DNA from 3 places in the Pseudoalteromonas sp. SR45-1 genome. Region 3 is predicted to be linked to each of the others. Evidence: predicted binding sites of a transcription regulator. Region 3 holds the regulator's gene; each other region holds the start of a gene.
The links. Region 3 encodes sigma-54, which starts transcription at its own class of promoters, with help from an activator protein. Its sites were predicted from a motif close to GTTGGCACGNNNNTNGNNT; they were not measured.
Positions count from the first base shown of each region.

Region 1: the regulator sigma-54 is predicted to act here: its motif matches at 3,290-3,308, upstream of H5089_RS18780 (EF-hand domain-containing protein).
Region 2: the regulator sigma-54 is predicted to act here: its motif matches at 3,427-3,445, upstream of glnA (glutamate--ammonia ligase).

Region 1 covers NZ_JACJDR010000024.1:5,878-13,790, reverse strand. The annotation lists gene H5089_RS18795 (YigZ family protein) at 56-670, shown strand; gene H5089_RS18790 (TrkH family potassium uptake protein) at 767-2,218, shown strand; gene H5089_RS18785 (flagellar brake protein) at 2,264-2,923, shown strand; gene H5089_RS18780 (EF-hand domain-containing protein) at 3,389-3,601, shown strand; gene H5089_RS18775 (calmodulin) at 3,742-3,954, shown strand; gene H5089_RS18770 (EF-hand domain-containing protein) at 4,030-4,245, shown strand; gene trkA (Trk system potassium transporter TrkA) at 4,327-5,703, opposite strand; gene rsmB (16S rRNA (cytosine(967)-C(5))-methyltransferase RsmB) at 5,790-7,085, opposite strand; gene fmt (methionyl-tRNA formyltransferase) at 7,078-7,913, opposite strand, start outside.
Region 2 covers NZ_JACJDR010000013.1:36,072-43,984, forward strand. The annotation lists gene ntrC (nitrogen regulation protein NR(I)) at 1-162, opposite strand, end outside; gene glnL (nitrogen regulation protein NR(II)) at 177-1,247, opposite strand; gene H5089_RS13940 (DUF4124 domain-containing protein) at 1,330-1,851, opposite strand; gene glnA (glutamate--ammonia ligase) at 1,965-3,371, opposite strand; gene typA (translational GTPase TypA) at 3,879-5,702, shown strand; gene H5089_RS13955 (hypothetical protein) at 5,973-6,716, shown strand; gene H5089_RS13960 (CBM9 family sugar-binding protein) at 6,951-7,679, opposite strand; gene H5089_RS13965 (MBL fold metallo-hydrolase) at 7,747-7,913, opposite strand, start outside.
Region 3 covers NZ_JACJDR010000002.1:62,290-70,202, forward strand. The annotation lists gene H5089_RS02670 (YgiQ family radical SAM protein) at 1-737, shown strand, start outside; gene H5089_RS02675 (protein disulfide oxidoreductase) at 907-1,314, opposite strand; gene mgtE (magnesium transporter) at 1,517-2,875, opposite strand; gene H5089_RS02685 (HPr family phosphocarrier protein) at 3,007-3,279, opposite strand; gene rapZ (RNase adapter RapZ) at 3,322-4,167, opposite strand; gene ptsN (PTS IIA-like nitrogen regulatory protein PtsN) at 4,186-4,638, opposite strand; gene hpf (ribosome hibernation promoting factor) at 4,643-4,930, opposite strand; gene H5089_RS02705 (RNA polymerase factor sigma-54) at 4,957-6,456, opposite strand; gene lptB (LPS export ABC transporter ATP-binding protein) at 6,526-7,251, opposite strand; gene lptA (lipopolysaccharide transport periplasmic protein LptA) at 7,248-7,793, opposite strand; gene lptC (LPS export ABC transporter periplasmic protein LptC) at 7,783-7,913, opposite strand, start outside.

The DNA.
Region 1 (7,913 bases), on a different contig from region 3:
TAAAATATGCATATGAACGGGGCCTTTAGGCCCCATTTTTAATTGAGCTCTTAATATGTCTGAATATAAATATCCTGCTGCTGACGTTTTTCATCAAGAAGAAATAAAAAAAAGTACGTTTATAGTCCATATTGCACACACCCCCGATTTAAATTCAGCAAAAACATTTATTAAAAGCATTGAAGAAAAGTATAGCGATGCACGTCATAACTGCTGGGCACATGTGGCAGGCAATCCTGGTGGCAGCCATGTTTATGGTTTTTCGGATGATGGTGAACCTAATGGCACTGCGGGGAAACCTATGTTAAATGTGCTGGTGGGTTCGGGCCTTGGCGAAATCACTGCCGTGGTGACACGTTATTTTGGCGGCATAAAATTAGGCACCGGCGGGCTAGTACGTGCTTATGGTGGCTCATTAAATAATGCACTAGTAAAATTGCAAACGGTGCTTAAAGTTCCCAGCGTTGAAATTACTGGGAGTAGTGAGTACAGCATGCAAGGCGCGATTGAGCAGTTATTAAAAACAAAGTATCAAGTGCTTAATATTGATAAGCAATTTACTGCTAATATTGAGTGGGTGATTACAATCGATAGCCGTGAAGCTCAGCAAGCAATCAAAGATATTTTTGATTTAAGTCACGGCGCAGTTGAGTTAACTATTAAAGAGTAATAACCTACACAAATTGCATATAATGCATACTGACCCTATTTAATTTGGTTGATACTACTCAGCCTGAATTTACTAATAATAAAAGCGACAAGCTAAATGCAATTTCGTACCATCATAAAAATTCTTGGCCAACTTGTTGCGCTGTTTAGTATTACCATGGTGCCTCCGGCACTGGTGTCTTTAATATACAAAGACGGTGGTGGTGTTCCTTTTGTTTTAGCATTTATCTTTAGTGTTGTTATTGGCATGATGGCTTATTACCCAAACCGCCATGAAAACGGTGATTTAAAAGCACGTGAAGGCTTTTTAATTGTTGTTTTGTTTTGGCTGGTACTTGGGGCGTTTGCGTCCTTGCCGCTTATCTTTTTACAAGAACCTAACTTATCGCTCGCCGATGCGGTATTTGAAGCATTTTCTGGCTTAACAACCACCGGCGCTACGGTGCTTACCGGTATTGAGTATTTACCCAAGTCGGTATTGTTTTATCGCCAGCAACTCCAGTGGTTTGGCGGTATGGGTATAATCGTACTCGCTGTTGCTATACTCCCAATGCTAGGTGTTGGTGGTATGCAGTTGTACCGCGCTGAAATACCAGGGCCTGTAAAAGATTCTAAAATGACCCCGCGAATTGCCGATACTGCAAAGCACCTTTGGTATATTTATGTGTCGTTGACTATTACTTGTATGCTGGCTTATTGGGCTGCGGGAATGGAGTGGTTTGATGCTATATGCCATGCATTCTCAACGGTGGCGATAGGTGGTTTTTCTACTTACGACGCCTCCATGGGGCACTTTGACAGCCCTGTAATTAACTTTATTTGTGTGTTCTTTTTAATTATTGCCGCTGTTAACTTCTCCCTGCATTACGCCGCAGTGGCGAGCCGAAATATACAAGTTTATATTAGAGACCCAGAGTTTAAGGTGTTTTTGTGTATTCAATTAGCGCTGGTGGTTATTTGTTTTACCGTACTTTCCTCTAACGAAATATTTGCTAATGGCGATGAAACCCTCGATCAGGCGTTATTTCAAGCTGTTTCAATGAGTACAACAGCAGGCTTTGCTACTGATAACTTTTCAACATGGCCTTTGTTTTTACCTATTTTACTTATATTTTCGAGCTTTATTGGTGGCTGTGCAGGCTCTACCGGTGGTGGTATGAAAGTAGTGCGCGTATTTTTACTTTATTTGCAGGGCGTGCGTGAGCTCAATCGTTTAGTGCACCCACGGGCTATATATTCAATCAAGCTGGGTCGTAAGGCGTTGCCAGACAAAGTAGTAGAAGCCGTGTGGGGATTTTTCTCTGCATATGCGCTTGTATTTATTATTATCATGTTAGCGCTTATGGGCACGGGTATGGATAACATAACTGCGTTCTCAGCCACTGCGGCTTGTTTAAATAACTTAGGGCCTGGCTTAGGAGATGTAGCGTCGCATTATGGTGCTATAACCGATGGTGCTAAATGGTTGCTTACTATTGCAATGGTGTTTGGTCGCCTAGAAATATTTACTTTATTAGTGTTATTTACACCTACTTTTTGGCGTGGATAAACGAGCGGCTTAAGTTTTAAATTACAAAATATTGGAAAAAGGGATATGCCAACAAATTTAGAAAAGCTAAAGCATATAGGTGTAGGCAGTTTAGTTGACCTAGAAATATTAACACCTACAAGCAGTAAGCGTGTTAAAACTGAATTAGTTGGTTTACTCGATAAACAGTTTATTATTTTAAATTATCCCAATGCTAAGCGTTTACCTGCAGCGAGTGACTATTTACGTGATGGTGTAATGGTTGTTGTAAGAGCACTGATTGAAGGCAGTGGCGGGCAAGTTATTGCGTTTCGCCAGCAAATTATGTCAGTAGCCTCTCATCCCGCTAAACTCGTCTTTATTAATTTTCCTAAGCAAGTGCAGCTATTTGCGCTACGCTCGCAAACACGCATACCTACCTTGTTACCTGCAAAGCTAAAACTAAGTGACGATAGAGTGCTTGAAGGCCTTATTAAAGACATTTCACTCACTGGTGTAATGTTTGATATTAGAGGCGATCAGCAAGCTGAAGGTATTAAAGATATGCAATGCACTGTCGTACTCAATAGTAGTGATAAAGATTTTGAAGGTGAAATTTGCAGTGTTAAAGAGCATGTCGCAGGTGTGCACTGCGGAATTAAGCTACTAGCAAGCGAGGATGAAATGAAAACCTTTATGAAAGAGCATTTTATAGACCCATCTGCGCTTGAGCCCACCGTTGACTAAATCGTTTTTCGCTTATTTGCAACAAAATGTCGTTTTACGTGAGTATTTATAAAGTGTTTTTTTGTTTTTATATAATTAAAAATATTATTCAGATAAAACAATGTTTTACGTATTTTTTGTTATGGCTTGTTTTTTGTTGTTATAGCTACTTCGTTAAAATTAACCTTAATTATTTTTTAAAATCCCTCCTTTTATAGCTCTACATTTTAAAATGTATCTTTTTATATAAACATAACTAGTTGTTTTTAATGACTTTAGTTTTTCACCTCTAAAGCGTGTTGCGAAAAGGCAACAGTAATGACTCTGAAAATTCCTACTTATTGTATGTTTTGTTTTTAACTTGTTGAAAGTTAATGGCTTTTCAATGTTGGCATTTAAGTTGTAATAGTCAGGGTGTACTGAACGAAATCGTGATTCAAAGTGAAACACTTAATCGCACACACATAAATTTGAAGGATACATATTATGAAAAGCATTAATAAAACTTTAGCACTTATCGCTATTGCATCTTCTTCAGCCGCTTTTGCAGCAACAGATTTTGACACACTTGATGTAGACGGCAGTGGCACAATTAGCCAAGCAGAAGCATCAGTAGACGCAAAATTAATGAGCATGTTTTCTGAGCTTGATACTGACCAAAATGGTGAGTTATCAAAAGAAGAATTTTCAGAAGCTTAATTAAAAAGTATTTATCCTGAGTTGCCAAAGACAACCTAAGTAGGCAAGGGAGCTTACGAAAGAGGATAACAAGGAAGTGAAAAATTACGTTTTAAGTTAAACGAAGCAATTTTTTTGATAGAACATTGAAGGATTAAGTTATGAAACATTTAAATAAAGCATTAGCACTTATAGTACTAGCATCTTCTTCAGCTGCATTTGCAGCATCAGATTTTGACAGCCTTGATATCGATGGTAGCGGCACAATTAGCCCAAGTGAAGCGGCTGTCGATACCGATTTAATGGCTGAATTTATTGAGCTAGATACCGACGGTAGCGGCGAGCTTTCTAAAGAAGAATTCGCTAATTACTAATCTTTTTTCAGATTAAACATTTTTCACAGTCAGGGATCTTTGAAAAGGACTTCCCATATTACTAGGAATATTATTATGAAAACATTCAATACAACACTTGCAGTTATCGTTTTAGCATCTTCATCAGCAGCATATGCTGCAGTAGATTTTGCCTCTTTTGATGCAGATGGCGACGGTGCGATTACAATGGAAGAAGCGAAGGTTAACCCTCAGCTTGTAAAGATTTTTGATGATTTAGATACTGATGGAAATGGTGAAATCTCTAAAGAAGAGTTTTCAAAGGTACAGTAATCAATATTCGAAGATACTCCACTAAAGCCGCCTTAGTCAGCGGCTTTTTTGTATTTTAAATTAACTAATTAGCGTAACTAGTTAAAGGAATATAGCACTTACTTGGAATAGTTTTTCTACAACGGTAATATGTTTTTTGTCGATTAAAAACATGATGACATGATCGCCCGACATAATAATTGTATCATCGTGGGCTATCAGTACATCGTCATTACGTACTATTGCGCCAATAGTTGTACCCGCAGGAAGTTTTATGTCGGCAATCGCACGACCAACCACTTTAGATGTGCTTTCATCACCATGAGCTACCGCTTCTATGGCTTCTGCTGCGCCTTTACGCAGTGAATACACGTTAACAATATCACCACGGCGTACGTGCGTTAATAACGCTGATATAGTTGCTTGTTGTGGCGATATGGCAATGTCTATTTCGCCGCCTTGTACCAAATCAACGTAAGCTCCACGCTGGATAAGCACCATGGTTTTTTGTGCGCCCATACGTTTTGCAAGCATAGCCGACATAATGTTTGCTTCATCGTCATTGGTTACGGCAATAAACACATCTACTTGTTCAATATGCTCTTCTGAGAGCAGTTCTTGATCAGATGCGTCACCACAAAAAACGACCGTGTTATCGAGCATTTCTGAGAGTTGCTCAGCACGTTCTTTACTGCGTTCAATTAGTTTAACGGTGTGGTTTTTTTCAAGTGAGCGGGCAAGGCCTGCCCCAATGTTACCGCCACCAGCTATCATAATTTTTTTGTACGAACGCTCAAGTTTTTGTAGCTCGTTCATTACTGCGCGTATATGTTTTGTAGCGGCAATAAAGAATACTTCGTCATCGGCTTCAATAACGGTGGTACCCAATGGTTTTATTGCTTTACCTTGACGATAAATAGCGGCAACACGAGTTTCTACATTAGGAATATGTTCTTTAAGTGCAGATAACGCATAACCTACAAGTAAACCGCCATAGTAAGCTTTTACGGCTACTAACGAGAGCATGCCATCAGCAAACTGCAATACTTGCAGAGCACCAGGGTAGTCAATTAAACGGCGAATATACTTAGTGACCAGTGCTTCGGGAGCAATGTAATGATCGATTGGTAAATCATCGTTTTGAAAAAGTTTTTCGCGGTATTTTAAGTATTGCTCTGAGCGAATACGAGCAATTTTAGTAGGCGTTTTAAAAATACTGTATGCCACTTGGCATGCAACCATGTTCACTTCATCTGAACTGGTTACCGCTATAATCATGTCGGCATCTTCAGCACCTGCGCGGCGTAATACATCAGGATGCGCGCTGTGGCCCATAACCCCTTGTAAGTCGTACTTATCTTGAAGTTCACGTAATCGGTTACCGTCTATATCAACAACGGTAATTTCGTTTTGTTCGCCAACTAAGTTTTCAGCAAGCGTAGCACCAACTTGCCCGGCACCGAGTATAATTATTTTCATTATTTACCCGTGGTATTGATCATAATTTAATTAAAAAAATAGCCATTTAATGTTTCATAAATGGCTAACTATTTAGTGTACGGCTATTAGGCTTTTTTAACTAGCTTAGCGTAATAAAATCCATCACTTTCACCGGGCAGTAACTGCAAACCTGGCGTTGTTACGGTATCGTTTTCGTGTAGAGGTATATGTTCTACATCATCGTTATTAGCTAAAAACTTAGCAACTTGCTGTTGGTTTTCTTGTGGAAGAACTGAACACGTAGCATATACCAATGTGCCACCTGGTTTTAACAGTGGCCAAATGCTATCAAGAATATCGCTTTGTAACTTGGCTAAGTCTTCGATATCTGATGCGCGACGTAACCATTTTATGTCAGGGTGACGGCGAATTACGCCAGTGGCCGAACAAGGCACATCAAGTAAAATACGATCAAATAATTTTTCATCCCACCAGGTATGTGGTTGCGATGCATCGCCACATTGTAGGTCTGCACCTAAGCCAATACGAGTTAAGTTTTGCTTAACACGTTCAAGGCGAGTTGAGTCGCTATCAAGTGCAAGTACATCAGCATCAGCAAGCTCTAAAATATGACATGTTTTACCGCCAGGGGCTGCGCAGGCATCCAAAATATAGTCGTCTGCTTTAGGTTCTAAAAAGCGGGCTGCCAACTGTGCTGCAGCATCTTGTACTGAACATGCACCTGTATCAAACTCAGGTAACGAAAATACATCACGTGGTTTGGTAAGCTTAATCCCATCAATAAAATCAGGGTTTAAGGTGTGTTCAATATCGTTAGCGCTGAGCATGTCACTGTATTCTTGCGTGCTAAATTGGGCTTGATTGACACGAAGCCACATTGGCGCTTGTTGCTGGTTTTCTTCAAGTAGTGCTTCCCAGCTATCTGGGTAGGCTGTTTGCACCTGTTTAATAAACCAATTTGGATGGTTGTATAAACATACCGGAATAAGCTTCGCTTTTTCTTCAAGCTCAGCTTGTTGACGCTGAAAGCTACGTAAAATGGCGTTTATCAGTCCTTTTAATCCTAAAGCGCGTAGTTGAGCCAGTGCGTTAACCGTTTCTGAAATGGCAGCATGAGGTGGTACGCGCATATGCTGCAGTTGATAAATACCTACGTATAATAAAAACTGAAATATTCTACGTTTACCTTTTAATGGCTGCTCTACTAAGTGTTGGCAGTAATTTTCAAGGCTTGGTAAGTAGCGTAAAACGCCATAACAAATTTGCTGTAGCAACGCTTTATCTTTAGGCGGCAAGCCTTGGCTTGCAAATGGAAGTTCTTGATTAAGCGATGCGCCTTTATCAACTACGTTATATAAAGTTTCAGCGGCAAGCGCTCGTACGTTTGGAACATTACTCATTGTTTTCGCCTAATATTGTGCCAGGAGTAACCCAGTCACTACGACCATTTAAAAAGTCGTTAATTGCCATTGGTTTTTTACCTTGCGGCTGTAATTGCGTAATACATAAAGCGTGTTCGCCACACGCCACTACTACGCCATTTTTGTCGCTTGATAAAATTTGCCCAGGATCACCTGATTGCAGCATAACCTGCGCTTGATGAATCTTTACTGTTTGCCCACCCATTTGGGTAAAGCACATTGGCCACGGGTTAAAAGAGCGAATGTTTCGCTCGATTTGAAGCGCACTCAAGGACCAGTCGATATTAGCTTCCTCTTTAGAAAGCTTTTTAGCGTAGTTAGCAAGTTCATCGTTTTGAGGTTCAGGGGTGATCTCACCATTAGCTAATTTATTAATGGTTTCAATTAACGCATCTGGACCTAGCTCAGCAAGCTTTGTATATAAGCTTGCGCTAGTTTCTGTTGTGCTAATAGGGCAGCGGCTTATATGTAGCATATCGCCGGTATCTAGCCCTTCATCCATTTGCATTATTGTTACGCCGGTTTGTTCATCACCTGCCCAAATTGCGCGTTGAATAGGTGCAGCACCGCGCCAGCGCGGTAATATAGAGCCATGCACATTTAAACAACCTAAACGTGGCGCTTCTAAAATAGCTTTAGGTAAAATTAAGCCATATGCTACAACAATCATAATGTCGGCATTTAAGCTTGTTAGCTCAGCTAGTGCTTCATCATTTTTTAATGACTGTGGCTGAAAAACCGGTAAGTTGTGCTCAAGCGCTAGCTCTTTCACTTCACTGGCTTTTAATTTTTTACCACGACCTGCAG
Region 2 (7,913 bases), on a different contig from region 3:
TCGTACGTCCGAAACTAAAACAGTAGGTTGACTAAACTTTAATGCGCTTAATACATCTTGCGCATTAGCAAAGCTTTCTGCGTTAAACCCTGCACGGGTTAGTGCTTTTTCAAGTACAAATCGAATAGAAGCATCATCATCTACAAGCCAAACTGTTTTCATGCAAACTCCAAACATTAATCTGCAAAGGGCAGATAGATATTAAATTCAGTATGTCCAGGCCAGCTATCACATTCTATATAGCCATCATGTTGATCTATCAGCGTTTGCGCTATTGAGAGTCCTAACCCTGAGCCATCTTCTTTATTGGTGATCATAGGGTAGAACAGTGTTTCACGTACACTGGGATCAATACCTGGTCCGTTATCAGATATTTGGATCAACAAGGCTTTTTTAGGTGCTTTACCTGGGCGACGATGTTGATGATTAATGCGGGTTTTTATTGTTATTTCACCGCCATCTACAAGCGCCTGCTGAGCATTTCGAACAATGTTTAATACTACTTGCTGAATTTTACCTTGATCAATGTATACATCAGGAATGCTTGGGTCGTAATCCTTAACCAAGCTAATGTTAGAACAATTATCTAACGTACTTAGTCGTGCAACTGATTCAAGTGATTGATGTATATTGCCATACGATTTTTGCGGAAGCTGATTTGGCCCTAAAAGCCTATCTACTAATTCGCGTAATCGGTCAGCTTGCTCAATGATAAGTTCAGCACATTGGTCTCTTTCTTGTTGATCAACCTCATACTGCAATAACTGCGCCGCTCCGCGAATTCCACCTAAAGGATTTTTAATTTCGTGAGCTAAGCCTCTTATTAGATTTCGGGCTGCTTGGTATTGATGCATTTGATTAGACGCTTGGTCGTGCTTAATTTCGTCATCGGTTTGGCGCCACTCAAATAAAATATAAAGTGAGCCATCAAACTTAATTTGTCGTGTACTTACGGCTACTTTTGCATGGCGAGAATCGCTAAAAACCACGTCAGCTCTGTGCTGCTGGCAATCTACACCTTCAACTAATGAGTATTGTTCTATACGCTGCAAATCGATTGAATGGTAATTAAAAAGACTATCGAAAGGCTGATCTAATAGGCGCTTGTTACCAAGGCCAAGCAGTTCGCTAGTACTGGTATTGGCATAGACAACGGTGAAGTTTTTATCAAGCAACATGATAGCGGTTGTTTGATTTTGCCAAATAGCATCGAGTAGCTCAGGGCTAAAGTTTTTATTATTAATCATAGCTGCACCATTTTAGTGCGTGAATATTTACAAGCAAGTTATATAGTAAAATACACTGCTGCACGTTTAGTAATGCCCCAATTTAGTTACTTAGGTTTAGCCCTTTTCGGTGCATAAAAAATATGCAGGGCTCACTTATAGCAATAACTTGGTTTTTACTATTAAAAAGCTTTAATTGTAGTGTGTGCTCACCACGTTCTACATCTCTTATTGCAAAGGTTGAACTGTCACTGGCTGGGCCATGTGCTTTGCCATCAATAAAAAGTTGTATAGTAAAACCAGTTTCAAAGCGTGGTTTTATTCGGCTAGTAACATAAACAGTGCCGGTATTTTCACGAATAGTCTGGTTATGATCAGGTGAGGAAATGGCAATACTAAAGGCCGCTTGTTGGGGCTGGGGTTGCTCGTCAAAAATGTCAGTATTTGTTGCAGGCATATTAAGATCTTGGCTGGTAAGCTTTACCTCTTTAGCACCTTTATGAGGGGTGTCAGAGAACACTAATACGCCATTTTTATCTTTCCAAGCGTATATCTTTGTTTCACCAGCGTAACCATAATTGCTTAATCCTAAAGCAATTAATAGTAATAAAATCTTGTTGTTCACTCTGCAGCCCTGCATTTTTGTCGGTAACTTAACTTTAGTGGAGATTGATTAATTTTACCATTAAAAAAGCCCGCAAAGCGGGCTTGAGAACACACATATTTTATACAGCTAAATTAACAGCTGTAGTACATTTCAAACTCAACTGGGTGAGTTGTCATGTTAAGCTTTTCAACTTCTTTAGATTTAAGTTCGATGTAAGCATCGATTAAGTCGTCAGTGAATACGCCACCTTGAGTTAAGAATTCACGGTCTGCGCTAAGTGCAGATAGTGCTTCGTCAAGTGATGCTGCAACAGTTGGGATTTCTGCTGCTTCTTCAGCTGGTAGGTCATATAAATCTTTATCCATAGCATCGCCAGGGTGGATTTTGTTTTTGATACCATCAAGGCCAGCCATAAGCATTGCTGAGAAAGCAAGGTATGGGTTAGCAGTTGGATCTGGGAAGCGTACTTCAATACGACGACCTTTTTCAGATGGAACCACTGGGATACGGATTGATGCAGAACGGTTACGTGCAGAGTATGCAAGCATAACTGGTGCTTCAAAACCTGGTACTAAACGTTTGTACGAGTTAGTAGAGGCATTTGCAAAAGCGTTAATTGCTTTAGCATGCTTGATGATACCGCCAATGTAGTAAAGCGCATCTTCAGAAAGGCCGCCGTACTTATCACCAGCAAAAAGGTTTACACCATCTTTAGCAAGTGATTGGTGACAATGCATACCAGAACCGTTATCACCAACAACTGGCTTAGGCATAAACGTTGCTGTTTTACCGTATAAGTGAGCCATGTTATGGATAACATATTTCATTTCTTGGATTTCATCCGCTTTTAATACCATTGTATTAAAGCGAGTAGCAATCTCGTTTTGACCTGCTGTTGCAACTTCGTGGTGATGTGCTTCTACTACTTGGCCCATTTCTTCTAGGACTAGACACGTAGCTGAACGCCAATCTTGGAAGTCATCAACAGGAGCAACTGGGAAGTAACCGCCTTTAATACCTGGACGGTGACCTGTGTTGCCATCTGCATATTCTTTATCTGAGTTCCAAGCAGCTTGCTTAGAATCAATTTTGTACATAGAACCAGACATATCTGATTTGTATTTAACGTCGTCAAATACGAAAAACTCTGGCTCAGGGCCAAATAAAACTGTATCTGCAATACCTGTAGAGCGCATGTAATCTTCAGCACGCTTAGCAACAGAACGCGGGTCGCGCTCATAACCTTGAAGCGTTGAAGGCTCTACTACGTCACAACGTACGATTAATGTTGATTCTTCAGTGAAAGGGTCTAGTTTGATTGAGTCAGCAACTGGCATTAATACCATGTCTGATTCGTTTATGCCTTTCCAGCCTGCAATTGAAGAACCGTCAAACATTTTACCGTCTTCAAAAAAGTCTTCATCAACTTGGTGATGAGGAATAGATACATGTTGTTCTTTACCCTTAGTGTCAGTAAAGCGTAAATCAATGAACTTAACGTCATTTTCTTTAATAAAATCTAAAACCGATTGTGACATGTGTCCTCCAACTATTGGGTTTTGTTATTGCTGCATAATTGCTTTGGGATTTACTAAGCTGATTTTGTGCCATTTTTATAACTAGCTGTTTATAAATTAAAAAAATATCGTTGCATCAAAATGGAATGTACAAACGCACTATGTTGGTGCGTAAATTTTCCTTTTTGGTGCAAAATTTACAGGGCACAATTTGCTGCTAATTTAATCGCTCGGAAATAGCATAACCTAAATGCAAAAGAGTACCAAAAAGATCAGCAAAATAGCCAAAAAGGCTGTTTTTCAAAAAAAATTTGAAATTTAATTCATATAATTGTCATATATAAAACAGATACTTAGTAAAAGTATTGAGAAAGTTTTGAAATTTATATTGGATAAACTTTCATCCATGTCATTAATGAGGGATAATATGCGCCCTTTTAAATCCTATGCTGGGACATCTCGCGAAAGCGTGGATGAGTGCGTAGATCTTGCAGGATCAATGAGAATTTAATTTCTCTGAGTAAATATATGAGCATCGAACAGTTAAGAAATATAGCGATTATCGCGCACGTTGACCATGGTAAAACAACACTGGTTGACAAACTACTTGAGCAATCAGGTACATTAGAAACACGCGGCGGTAACGAAGAGCGCGTGATGGACTCAAACGACATTGAGAAAGAACGTGGTATTACCATTTTGGCTAAAAACACAGCCATTTCTTGGAATGACTACCATATCAATATCGTAGATACCCCGGGACACGCCGATTTCGGTGGTGAAGTTGAACGCGTACTTTCGATGGCTGACTCAGTATTATTACTTGTTGATGCTCAAGAAGGTCCAATGCCGCAAACGCGTTTCGTTACGCAAAAAGCATTCGCGCAAGGCTTAAAGCCAATCGTCGTTATCAATAAAATTGATAAGCCAGGCGCTCGTCCAGATTGGGTTATGGATCAAATCTTTGATTTATTCGACAACCTTGGCGCGACTGACGAACAGTTAGACTTTAAAGTAATCTACGCTTCAGCAATCAACGGTTGGGCAACACTAGATTTAGACGAACCATCAGACAACATGGAACCTATGTTCAAGATGATCGTTGAAGAAGTATCACCACCGGATGCAGATCCTGAAGGTGACTTCCAAATGCAAATTTCTCAACTAGATTACAACTCTTATGTTGGTGTAGTTGGTATTGGTCGTATTAAACGTGGTTCTGTTGCTCCTAACCAACAAGTTACTATTATCAGTGCTGATGGCACTACACGTAATGGTAAAATTGGTGCAGTACAAAGCTACCTAGGTCTTGAGCGTATCGAAACTGATAGAGCTTACGCTGGTAACATCGTAACTGTAACAGGTATTGGTGAGCTTAAGATTTCTGACACAGTTTGTTTCCCAGGAAACGTTGAAGCATTACCACCACTAAGTGTTGATGAGCCAACTGTAACAATGACATTCTCTGTAAATAACTCACCTTTCTGTGGTAAAGAAGGTAAGTTTGTAACGTCACGTAATATCCGTGAGCGTTTAGACAAAGAATTAGTACACAACGTAGCACTTCGCGTTGAAGATACTGCAAGCCCAGATAGCTTCCGTGTTTCTGGTCGTGGTGAATTACACCTAGGTATCTTAATTGAAAACATGCGTCGTGAAGGTTACGAGCTTTCAGTTTCTCGTCCAGAAGTTATCTTACGTACTGTAGATGGCGTTCTAGAAGAACCGTTTGAAACAGTGACTATTGACTGTCAAGAAGAGCATCAAGGTTCTGTTATGGAACAAGTTGGCCTACGTAAAGGTGAACTTACTAACATGACTCCAGATGGCAAAGGCCGTATGCGTTTAGACTTCATGATCCCAAGCCGTGGTTTAATTGGTTTCCAAACTGATTTCATGACGCTTACTTCGGGTTCTGGTCTTATGTACCATACGTTCGATCATTATGGTCCTCATAAAGGTGGCGCTATCGGTGTTCGTAAGAACGGCGTAATGATTGCAAACGCAACTGGTAAAGCACTTACTAACGCATTATTTAACTTACAAGAGCGCGGCCGTTTATTCATCGGTCACGGTGTTGAAGTATACGAAGGTATGGTTATCGGTATTCATAACCGTGATAACGACCTTACAGTTAACGCCCTTAAAGGCAAGCAGTTAACTAACGTACGTGCATCTGGTACTGATGAAGCGCAAACGCTTTCTCCGCACCTTAACTACTCACTTGAGCAAGCGCTTGAGTTCATCGATGATGACGAGCTAGTTGAAGTTACTCCACTAAACATTCGTATCCGTAAGAAACACCTTACAGAAAACGAACGTAAACGTGCGGGTCGTGCACCTAAGTCATAATCTATTAATTTAGAATAATGATTTTAAAAGCCGCTGTATTGCAAAATACAGCGGCTTTTTTGTGTTTGGTGGGTTCAGCAAAAGTAGATTATCAGTTTATTTCATCGTTCAGCTATCAGCATGAAATATTTATTGTTTTCATTATTATATGCTGGTAAGTTTTTAACGAAATTAAAAAGCTGTTTTTAATAACTAAATTGATAACAAAATACAAATTTTCTATCGATAACAGGGCTTTTTGCTATTAAAGATTTTGGAGTCTGCTGAAAAATGGAAGTTAAAACTGAACCAGCCGGAAGGCTTTTTGATATATTACAAGAAGCACGAAGCAAACCTGAACAACATAAAGTTAGAAAAGTTTGGGCTGAAGTTTTTGGTTTACAAGAAAATGATACTGGGACGATCTTAAGAATGATTGCTGATCTTATTCAGCTAATATACAAGACTAAGTCTCAGATTGAAGCGCTAGATGATGTTGACCATTTATTATATTTGAAGCCTTTTCAGAAAATAGAACGTATGTTCTCTAATATTAATTTGGAAGCACCTTGGCAAGGTTGTAAGAATCAAATTGATGAACCAACAATTTATGGCCTTCAATTTTGTTCTGATAAGTTAAATAGGAGCACAAAAATAACAGCACTTAAAGATATGGAGTTAGAGCAAATAAAAAAATCTCTAACCGAATTGTCGGATATGATTACAGGTTCTTCTCTAGAGCCTTCATTACAGCTACTTCTTTTAAGAAACATCGAAAGTTTACGACAAGCTTTGATTGCTTACAAGATCAAAGGTATTGACGGTATTGAAACAGAACTAGAACTTAATCTTGGCTCACTAGTTCTAAATAAAGAAAAAATTAAAGCATCTGTAGAAAAAGATAACTCTAGTGGTGTCTTTAAAAAGTACTTAAAACTTTTAGAGGGGCTAAATAGAACAGTATCTACAGCTAAGAAAGTAGATCAGCTCACGGGAAACACACTTTCTAAGCTGTTAGGCGTCAATGATAGCTAGTGGTCTATTTAAAAATTAGCTAAAATTTTTCAGCTTGATAAGCGTGAAGCAATCACTCATTAGCTTGGCCGATATAAGTAAACGAGGGTAAGTCCAAGCCGATCATGCTACATACTCTCAGGGTAGAAGCGATTGATAATGCAAAGCCTCCGCGTTTGTTGGTGGGATGTTTTTGCGTTGGGTTTCGCTTCGCTCAACCCAACATACGTGTTCAATTATTTTATTAGTAGCTACTTACTTTTTAGGGAGTAGGGTTATTTTGCCAAATACGTCGGCATCTATAAAACCACGGTTTCTGTCGCCATTTACTGGTTGTACTTCGTGTGAGCCCATAAAGTGCTCGCGCACGTCACTGCCATCGTTATCGCAATACGCTAACATAAACCCGATTACTTGCTTTTCGCTAAGTGTAAGTGGGGTGTTTTTAGCCCCTTCTTTATAATCATTAGGGTAGAGTTTTATTGCTACTTCCCACGTAATGTTAAAAGGTGCTGTGGTATTGCGCTTCCAGTTACTGACTAGGTGGTCGGTGTACAAATGGGCTTGTTTATCAGGTCCGTAATCGGCAGCTTGGTTATCAAGGCCAATATGGTACGCCAATGCGGTGTGATTAAATTGATGATTACCACCCGATGCATCGCTATCAATAAATACTTCAAGCGCATCGTCATCCCAATATTTATAGGTTGGATCTGCGTGTGTATCTATTAGAACATCATCCACAATATCGGCTTGTAGGTATAAATAGTTTTGATCCCACAATAAACGATAACGCCCTTTAAAGTCGGCATCGTTTGATGGCAGTGTGCCATCCATTAGATAAGGCATGTCGTGCCAAGCGGCTTTATCCCATGCGCTTTCTGATACGCCATCAATAGTAATTGGAGTTGATGTATGTTCAACATCAATAGCCATTGCTGGCGTGCTTAATAAAAAGCTTAAGGCGAGTGCTAATTTCTTCATTAATCTCTCAATTTTATTGTCGATTTGTCTTAATGTAATAACAATCTTAAAACAGCCAAGTAAATAGTTACAGTGAAATACTTTCGCCTTCGTTTAAAATATACAGCGGCACTTTTGAATCCATTTTATTGTACATATGCAATAAGCGAAGTAAGGCTGAATGACTGCTGTGGTCGCCCATTTTCCAACTTGAGTTACCGTATCCCCACGGTATCATTACTTTGCAGTTAAGCT
Region 3 (7,913 bases):
AAAAAGCACGTGAAGTTAAGGGTATTAAAAAGGTATTGATTGCTTCAGGTGTACGTTACGATTTAGCTGTACGCGACCCGCGTTACGTTAAAGAATTAGTAACGCACCATGTAGGCGGTTACTTAAAAATAGCGCCAGAGCATACAGAGGATGGTCCATTATCAAAAATGATGAAACCAGGTATGGGAGCGTACGATCAATTTAAAGAACTATTTGATAAGTACTCTAAAGAAGCCGGTAAAAAGCAGTATTTAATTCCTTACTTTATATCTGCTCACCCAGGTACAAAAGATGAAGACATGGTAAACATGGCTTTATGGCTTAAATCAAACGACTTTAAGCTTGATCAGGTACAAAATTTTTACCCATCACCTATGGCTAATGCGACGACTATTTACCATACAGAGATGAACTCTTTACGTAATATAAAAAACAACTCAGAAGTTGTTCCAGTACCTAAAGGCGCACGCCAACGTAGATTACATAAAGCTATTTTACGCTACCACGATGCAGCTGGTTGGCCAATGATACGTGAAGCTTTACGTAAAATGGGTAAAGCTAATTTAATTGGTAAAGGGCCTAACTGTTTAGTGCCAGAAGAAGGGCGCGATGAAAAATCAGGTAAAGGTGGTAAAAAAGGTGGGCGTCCGGCACTAACGCGACATACTGGTTTTAGCCAATTTAAAAAGGCAAACACTAAGCCAAAAGTGGGCGGTAATCGTCAAAGCACACGTTAGTAATTTTATTCGCTAATAGATAAGGCTAATTGCGGTACGCGTTTTTTAGCTTTTGTATACGTAAATTAAGTCAGCTTTGCTCTTTATTATCTATATTATTGTAGGTGATAAAGAGTGAGGTTTTAGAGCCCCCTCTCTTTAGATATCCTGTGCTAAGTTTAGCTTTTTTTTAAAGCATTGATGATAACCACAAACGCAATTTAAGTGACCATAACGGCTGAATGCCGGTGAGTCCTTGCGTCATTTTATTATCTTTTAAGATTATATAAGATGGCGTGACTTGTCCCTGCCAATCGGAAAATATCTCCCCGTGTTGATCGTTAACAGTACTGAAGCTGTAGCCTTGCTCATTTAAATAATCATGCAGCTCTTGATCAGAGCCTGATTTTATCGCGATGCTCACAACAGGGTATTTATTCTCGTTTTCGAGTTCGTTTATGGCAGGGGAGGTAATACTACAAATAGGACACCAAGTTCCCCAAAAATACACAAGCGTGGGTTTATCTTGGCTCATTGCTGCTAAATTAATGTTTTGCCCTTTATAGTCGATTAATTGTAATTGAGGATTTGCTGGCATGACAGGTTGCCGCCACCAATTGACGGCGGTATAAATGACGAAAAATATAGAGCTATATACCAGTACACTTTTTAATATGGATACGCTTTTTTGTTTTAGCGTTTTTTTAGGTATGTCATTTTTATGTTTGGTATCCGTTGCCATAGCTACTGATTTACCCTAACTATTTTTGCTGTAGTTTTTTACTTTTAAAGCGTTTAATTTATATCAGCAACCATGTAGCAGTACCTAAAAAGGCGAATATACCAACAATATCAGTCACTGTGGTTAGCACCACACTCCCTGCAAGAGCAGGGTCTATATTCATTCTTTTAAGAATTATTGGAATACTTGCACCAGCAACACCTGCCACAACTAAGTTCATAAACATAGCGAAGGCGAGTACGCCACCAAGCATAAAGTCCCACTGCCATAGCGCAATAACACCCGCAATTAATAGTGACCACAAAATACCGTTTAGCGCGCCAATGGCCAGTTCTTTCATCATCAAGAAACGTTGGTTTGTTTGGTTTATATGACCTACTGCAATACCACGGATAACAAGCGTTAATGATTGGCTACCAGCAACACCACCCATAGAAGGGACAATACCGTTAAGCACAGCCAAAATAGGGAGAACATCTAAAGTGCCTTCAAAAAAGCTAGCTACAAAAGCAGCTGCAAGTGCGGTTAGTAAGTTAACTCCTAGCCAAACTGAGCGTTTTTTAGAGCTTTTTAGTACTGGCGCGAATGTATCCTCTTCATCATCAAGACCGGCTAGGCTTAATAAGCTATGCTCGGCATCTTCTCGGATTACATCAACGATGTCATCGATAGTAACACGACCGAGGAGTTGGTCGTTATCGTCCACCACTGGGGCCGATATCCAATTATGACGCTCAAATAATTGCGCTACTTCACTTTCATCCATTGAGATTGGGATAGACTCACAATCTTCATCCATTAAATCGCGGACAATTTTTTCTGGCGGATTAGTTAATAATGTACTCAGCGATAAAGCGCCTATAAAGCAGTTATGTTTATCAACAACATATAAATCATCTGTACCCTCTGGTAACTCACCACGCAGTCTAATATAACGAAGTACAACATCGAGTGTTACATCAGGGCGAATGGTCACCGTATCGGTGTTCATTAGCGCACCTGCTGAACGCTCTTGATATGACAGTGCTTGCGTGGCACGTTCACGGTCTTGAATGTCCATCGCGCTAACAACGTCTTTATAGACGGTATCTGGCAGGCTACGTAATACTTCACCTAAGTCATCGTGGCCCATGTCTTCAGTTGCGGCGGCAATGTGCTTAGGTTCCATTTGGGCAATAATGCCTAAACGAACATCTTCAGATAATTCTTCAAGAACATCACCCTGCACATCAGGATCGACCAATTGCCAAAGCAGTCGGCGAATTTTATGCGGTGATGATTCTAATAATAATGCGGTATCACAAGGAGCCGTTTTTGCGAGCATGCGCCTAACTTGAACAAATTGACCACTATTGAGTGACTTCGTCACCTGCTTTAGTTGCTGTAGTGGATAATCTTGTTCAAAAGCTTCTGGCATTGGCGTCCTTTATAAATTGTTATATTACTTTATGGGGGGAGGTGAGTTAACTGGCGTTACTAACCTATTTATTTTATATATCTGTTTTAATTGAAGCACTAGTAATGCGAATATTGTTTTTATAAAACAGATTATTCTTGTTCATTAAAGCGTTGTGCTATTAATTCTCCAACAGCGTGTAAAGCTTGCTCAGAATCAGGGCCTTTACAAACAACTTTAACTTCTTTTCCTTGGCTACTTTCAAGTAACATTAATGCAAGTACGCTATCGCCTGCTGCTTCTTTGTCATCTTGGAATAATGTGATTGTCGCATCAAATTGTACTGCTAATTGCGCAAGCACAGTAGCTGCTCTGGCGTGTAAGCCTAATTTGTTTTTTATTAAAAAGGTATCTTCACAATGCATAACTTACTCTACCTAAGCTGAACAGGTGATTATTCAGCTATATTATTTTTCTTGCTCGCGATGGCGAATTTTTACATTGGGATGTGTCATTGCAAAACTTTCACCGATAGTTTGCGCTAAATACACAGAGCGATGTTGCCCGCCTGTACACCCAATAGCAATGGTTAAATAACTGCGGTTATTTCTTTCTAAATGCGGTAACCACGTTTGTACAAATGTTTGAATTTGCCATGTGAATTTTTGCACTATGCTGTGATTAGCTAAATAGTCTTTAACCGGTTGATCTAACCCATTTAAAGGCTTCAACTCTGGTTCCCAGTGTGGATTTGGTAAAAAGCGTGCATCAAATACGTAGTCTGCTTCTTTTGGTATACCGTGTTTAAAGCCAAATGATTCAAATGTGACAATCAGTTGCTTATCTTTTTTACCTAAAATCTTTTCACGAATAGATTCAGCGAGTTGATGAACACTTAAATCAGTCGTATCTATCATAAAGTCGGCGCGAGTGGTTAATACATCAAGTAATTCTTTTTCTTTTTTGATGGCTAAATCAAGAGGCAACGAGTCTATTGATAGTGGGTGTAATCTGCGTGTTTCAGAAAAGCGTTTGATCAATGTCTGATCGTCACTATCTAAATAAAATAACGTAGGGTTTGCAAAGCCTGGTAAGTATTCAAGAATATCGTTAAATTCATCTTGTTCTTTAGGTATGTTGCGCACATCTATGCTAACAGCAATTTTATCGTAGCTATCAGACACACTGCGAACTAATGAAGGTAGTAGGTTTACTGGAATATTATCTACGCAATAATAACCTAAATCTTCTACAACGCGCAAAGCAACCGACTTTCCAGAACCAGAACGGCCGCTTATGATAATTAACTCCATTTAACACCCTTTATAAAACTATGATTGATCGACAATAACTTGGTAAAGCTCAGTATCAGATTTTGCACTGCGTAACTGTTTACAAAAATCTTTGTTGTTTAGTTTATCAGCAATGGTTGCTAGAGTCTTTAAGTGCTGCTGGTTATCGCCATCTGGTACGATGAGTGCGACAAAAATATCAACAGGGCGATTATCGATTGCATCAAAGTTTATTGGAGTTTCGCTAACGAGCACTAAAGCCAAAGGCTCTTCTGCACCGCTCATTCTTCCATGAGGAATAGCAATGCCACGTCCTATACCTGTACTACCTAATTTCTCTCTGCTCATTAAAGCATTAAGAATATCTTGTTGCGGTAAATACGGAAGTTTGTCGTGAGCAAGTTCGCTAATGAACTCTAAAATTCTTTTTTTGCTATTAAAAAGGACCGCAGCTTTGCTGCAGTCCTGGCATATAAGTGAACTTAATTTCATCATATTAGTGTCGAGCAAGCTTCTCTTTGTGTTTGATTACTTGGCGATCGAGCTTGTCGATCAACGAGTCAATAGCGGCATACATATCTTGATGTTCTGTAGAGGCAAATAGCTCAGCACCGCTTACGTGTATTGTGGCTTCTGCTTTTTGATTTAATTTTTCTACATCGAGAATGACATGAACATTATTAATATGATCAGAGTGTCTTTCAAGCTTCGCAAATTTAGTATTAATATAGTCTCTTAGTGAATCGGTTAATTCTACGTGACGACCAGTTAAGTTTAGTTGCATAAGCATTACCCTCTTAGTTTAGCGTCTTAAATCAGACTTTTACGCTGATTTGACGGTGGAATAGCAAGAGATTCGCGGTATTTTGCGATTGTACGTCTCGCTACTTTAATTCCTTGCTCAGCCAATATATCCGCTATTTTGCTATCACTCAATGGTTTTGCTGAGTTTTCTGCTGCGATTAATTTTCGGATAAGCGCACGTATTGCTGTAGATGAACATTCACCACCGTTTTCAGTACTTACATGGCTTGAGAAAAAATATTTAAGCTCAAATATACCACGGGGTGTATGCATGTACTTTTGAGTAGTTACGCGAGAAATTGTCGATTCGTGCATTTCTACCATTTCAGCAACATCATTTAAAACCATTGGTTTCATGGCTTCAGGGCCATGTTCAAAAAAGCCTTGTTGTTGCTTAACAATACAATTAGTAACTTTTAATAGCGTGTCGTTTCTACTTTCTAAGCTTTTAATAAACCATTTAGCTTCTTGTAAATGTGAGCGAATAAACTGGCTGTCGCCACTTGATTTTACAGTGCGAGACATTGCTGCGTATTGGCTATTAACACGAATTTTAGGCATGCTATCTGGGTTTAATTCGACAACCCAGCGGCCTTTAATTTTTTTAACTGACACATCAGGAATAACATACTCAGATTCTTCCCTTACAATAGTATCTGCAGGTTTTGGGTTGAGAGTATGTATTAGTGTCATTACTTCTTTAAGCTCTTCTTCTTTGAGCTTAGTTTTTTTCATTAATGTACGATAGTCGCGAGCTGCTAATAGATCAATATGCTCGGTTAAAATCATTTTCGTTTCATTAATATAAGGTGTTTCTTTATCAAATTGATTAAGCTGAATACACAAACACTCTTGTAAACTACGTGCAGCAATACCAACAGGATCAAACAGTTGGATGCGTTTTAATACCGCTTCAATTTCATCAAGTTCGACTTCGTTATCATCTTCGTTTTCTTGATTAAAGCTTTCTAAAATCTCTTCGCAGCTTAGTGTTAAAATACCTGAATCATCGACAGCTTCTACAATAGCAATAGCAATAGCTTCGTCTGTAGGGCTAAATGGCGTTAGTTGTAATTGCCACATTAAATACTCATGGAGCGTTTCAGTAGAGGCGCCTTGGTATATTGATTCGTCTTCAGGCATTGGACCTGATGAGGCTGCAGGAGCGGCACTCATGTACTCATCCCAACTGACATCCATAGCCATGTCGTCACTTAGCGTGTCTTTTGCAAGTGCTTCACCAGTATCTTGTTCGTATTCGCTCGGAGCATCATCAGCAGATGCGCTAACAGTTATGTCATCGGTATCAGCTTTTTGCTCGTTTTTACCAGCAGCGTCTTCGGAATAGTCTGCCTCTTCAACCTCTAATAGTGGATTACTGTCGAGAGCTTCTTGTATTTCTTGCTGGAGATCCAATGTACTGAGTTGCAACAAACGAATAGCTTGTTGCAACTGTGGAGTCATTGTAAGTTGCTGGCCCATGCGCAGCTGTAGTGATTGCCTCATGTATCTCTAACAATCCTTTTATGTTGTTATAATTAATACTAGCAGATGCTTAAAGACATGGCGTAAATGTTACAGCCTAAATTGCTCGCCTAAGTAAACATCGCGTACTGTTTTATCATTTAATACGTGTTCTGGAGTACCTGATGCAATCAGCTCCCCATGAGAAACAATGTAGGCTTTTTCACAAACATCAAGGGTCTCTCTTACGTTATGGTCGGTAATTAATACACCAATCCCACGATTTTTAAGATGTTCTATTATTTTCTTTATATCTAATACCGAAATAGGGTCAACACCGGCAAACGGTTCATCCAGTAATATAAATTTAGGATCTGCTGCCAGCGCTCGTGCTATTTCTACACGACGACGTTCTCCCCCCGATAATGCCATACCTTGGCTATCACGAATGTGTTGTATGCTAAATTCATCTAATAAGTTATTGAGCGTGTCTTCTCTGGCTTGTTTATTTAGTTCTTTGCGCGTTTCTAAAATGGCCATTAAGTTTTGATAAACAGTCAGCTTTCTAAAAATCGATGACTCTTGTGGTAAGTAGCCTATGCCTAATCTAGCACGACTATGCATAGGTAAAAGAGTAATATCGTTATCATCAATAGATATTTTACCTTTGTCGCTAGGAACAAGCCCTACAATCATATAAAAAGTCGTTGTTTTACCAGCACCGTTAGGGCCAAGTAAGCCAACTATACTGCCAGCTTGTACTTCAAGGCCGACGTTTTTTACAACTTCACGACCTTTATAGCTTTTTGCCAATAGTTCTGCTTTTAATGTGCTCATGGTTGACCTTTATCGCCTTTTTTACTTTTTTTAGTTTCGATCGGTACTAAAATTGTGTGAACGCGGTCAGTTGAGTTTTCATCTTTTTCGGCACTGATGAGCTGCTGCTCTATGTCGTAGGTAATGCTTTTAGCATTTATTTTTTGTCCGGCTTGCGATACTTGTGCATTACCAACAAGCGTTAAAAAACGCTTAGATACATCATAACGTACTTCGTCAGCACTGGCGCTCATAGTCGTGCCGTCTGATTGCTTTTCTTCAAAGTGCGCAGGGCTGCCTGTGGCAATTAATAATTGTTTATTATCACCAAGTTCATCACGTTTGTGTACTTCGAGGCGATCGGCTGTAATGCGGCGATTACCGTGAATAATCTCAACGTTTTTCTCAAAAATACCCACATTAGCTTTCAATTGACCTTCTTGCTTGTCGGCACTTATTGAAATTTGATTGGCAGCAGGTTGCGTGTTTTGCTCTGCAGCACTACTATTAAACGCTAGTATAAGTGTAGGAATGATAAGTGATTTTAATATTTTATTGGTCATAATATATGGTTCGCGTATGGTTAATTAGTTTTATCACTTCGGTTTTCAAGTCGGCTTCTAGGCCTTTACCGGTGATTTTTAAATTGGGTCCAGTGATAATGACGGGTTGCTCCGAACGCA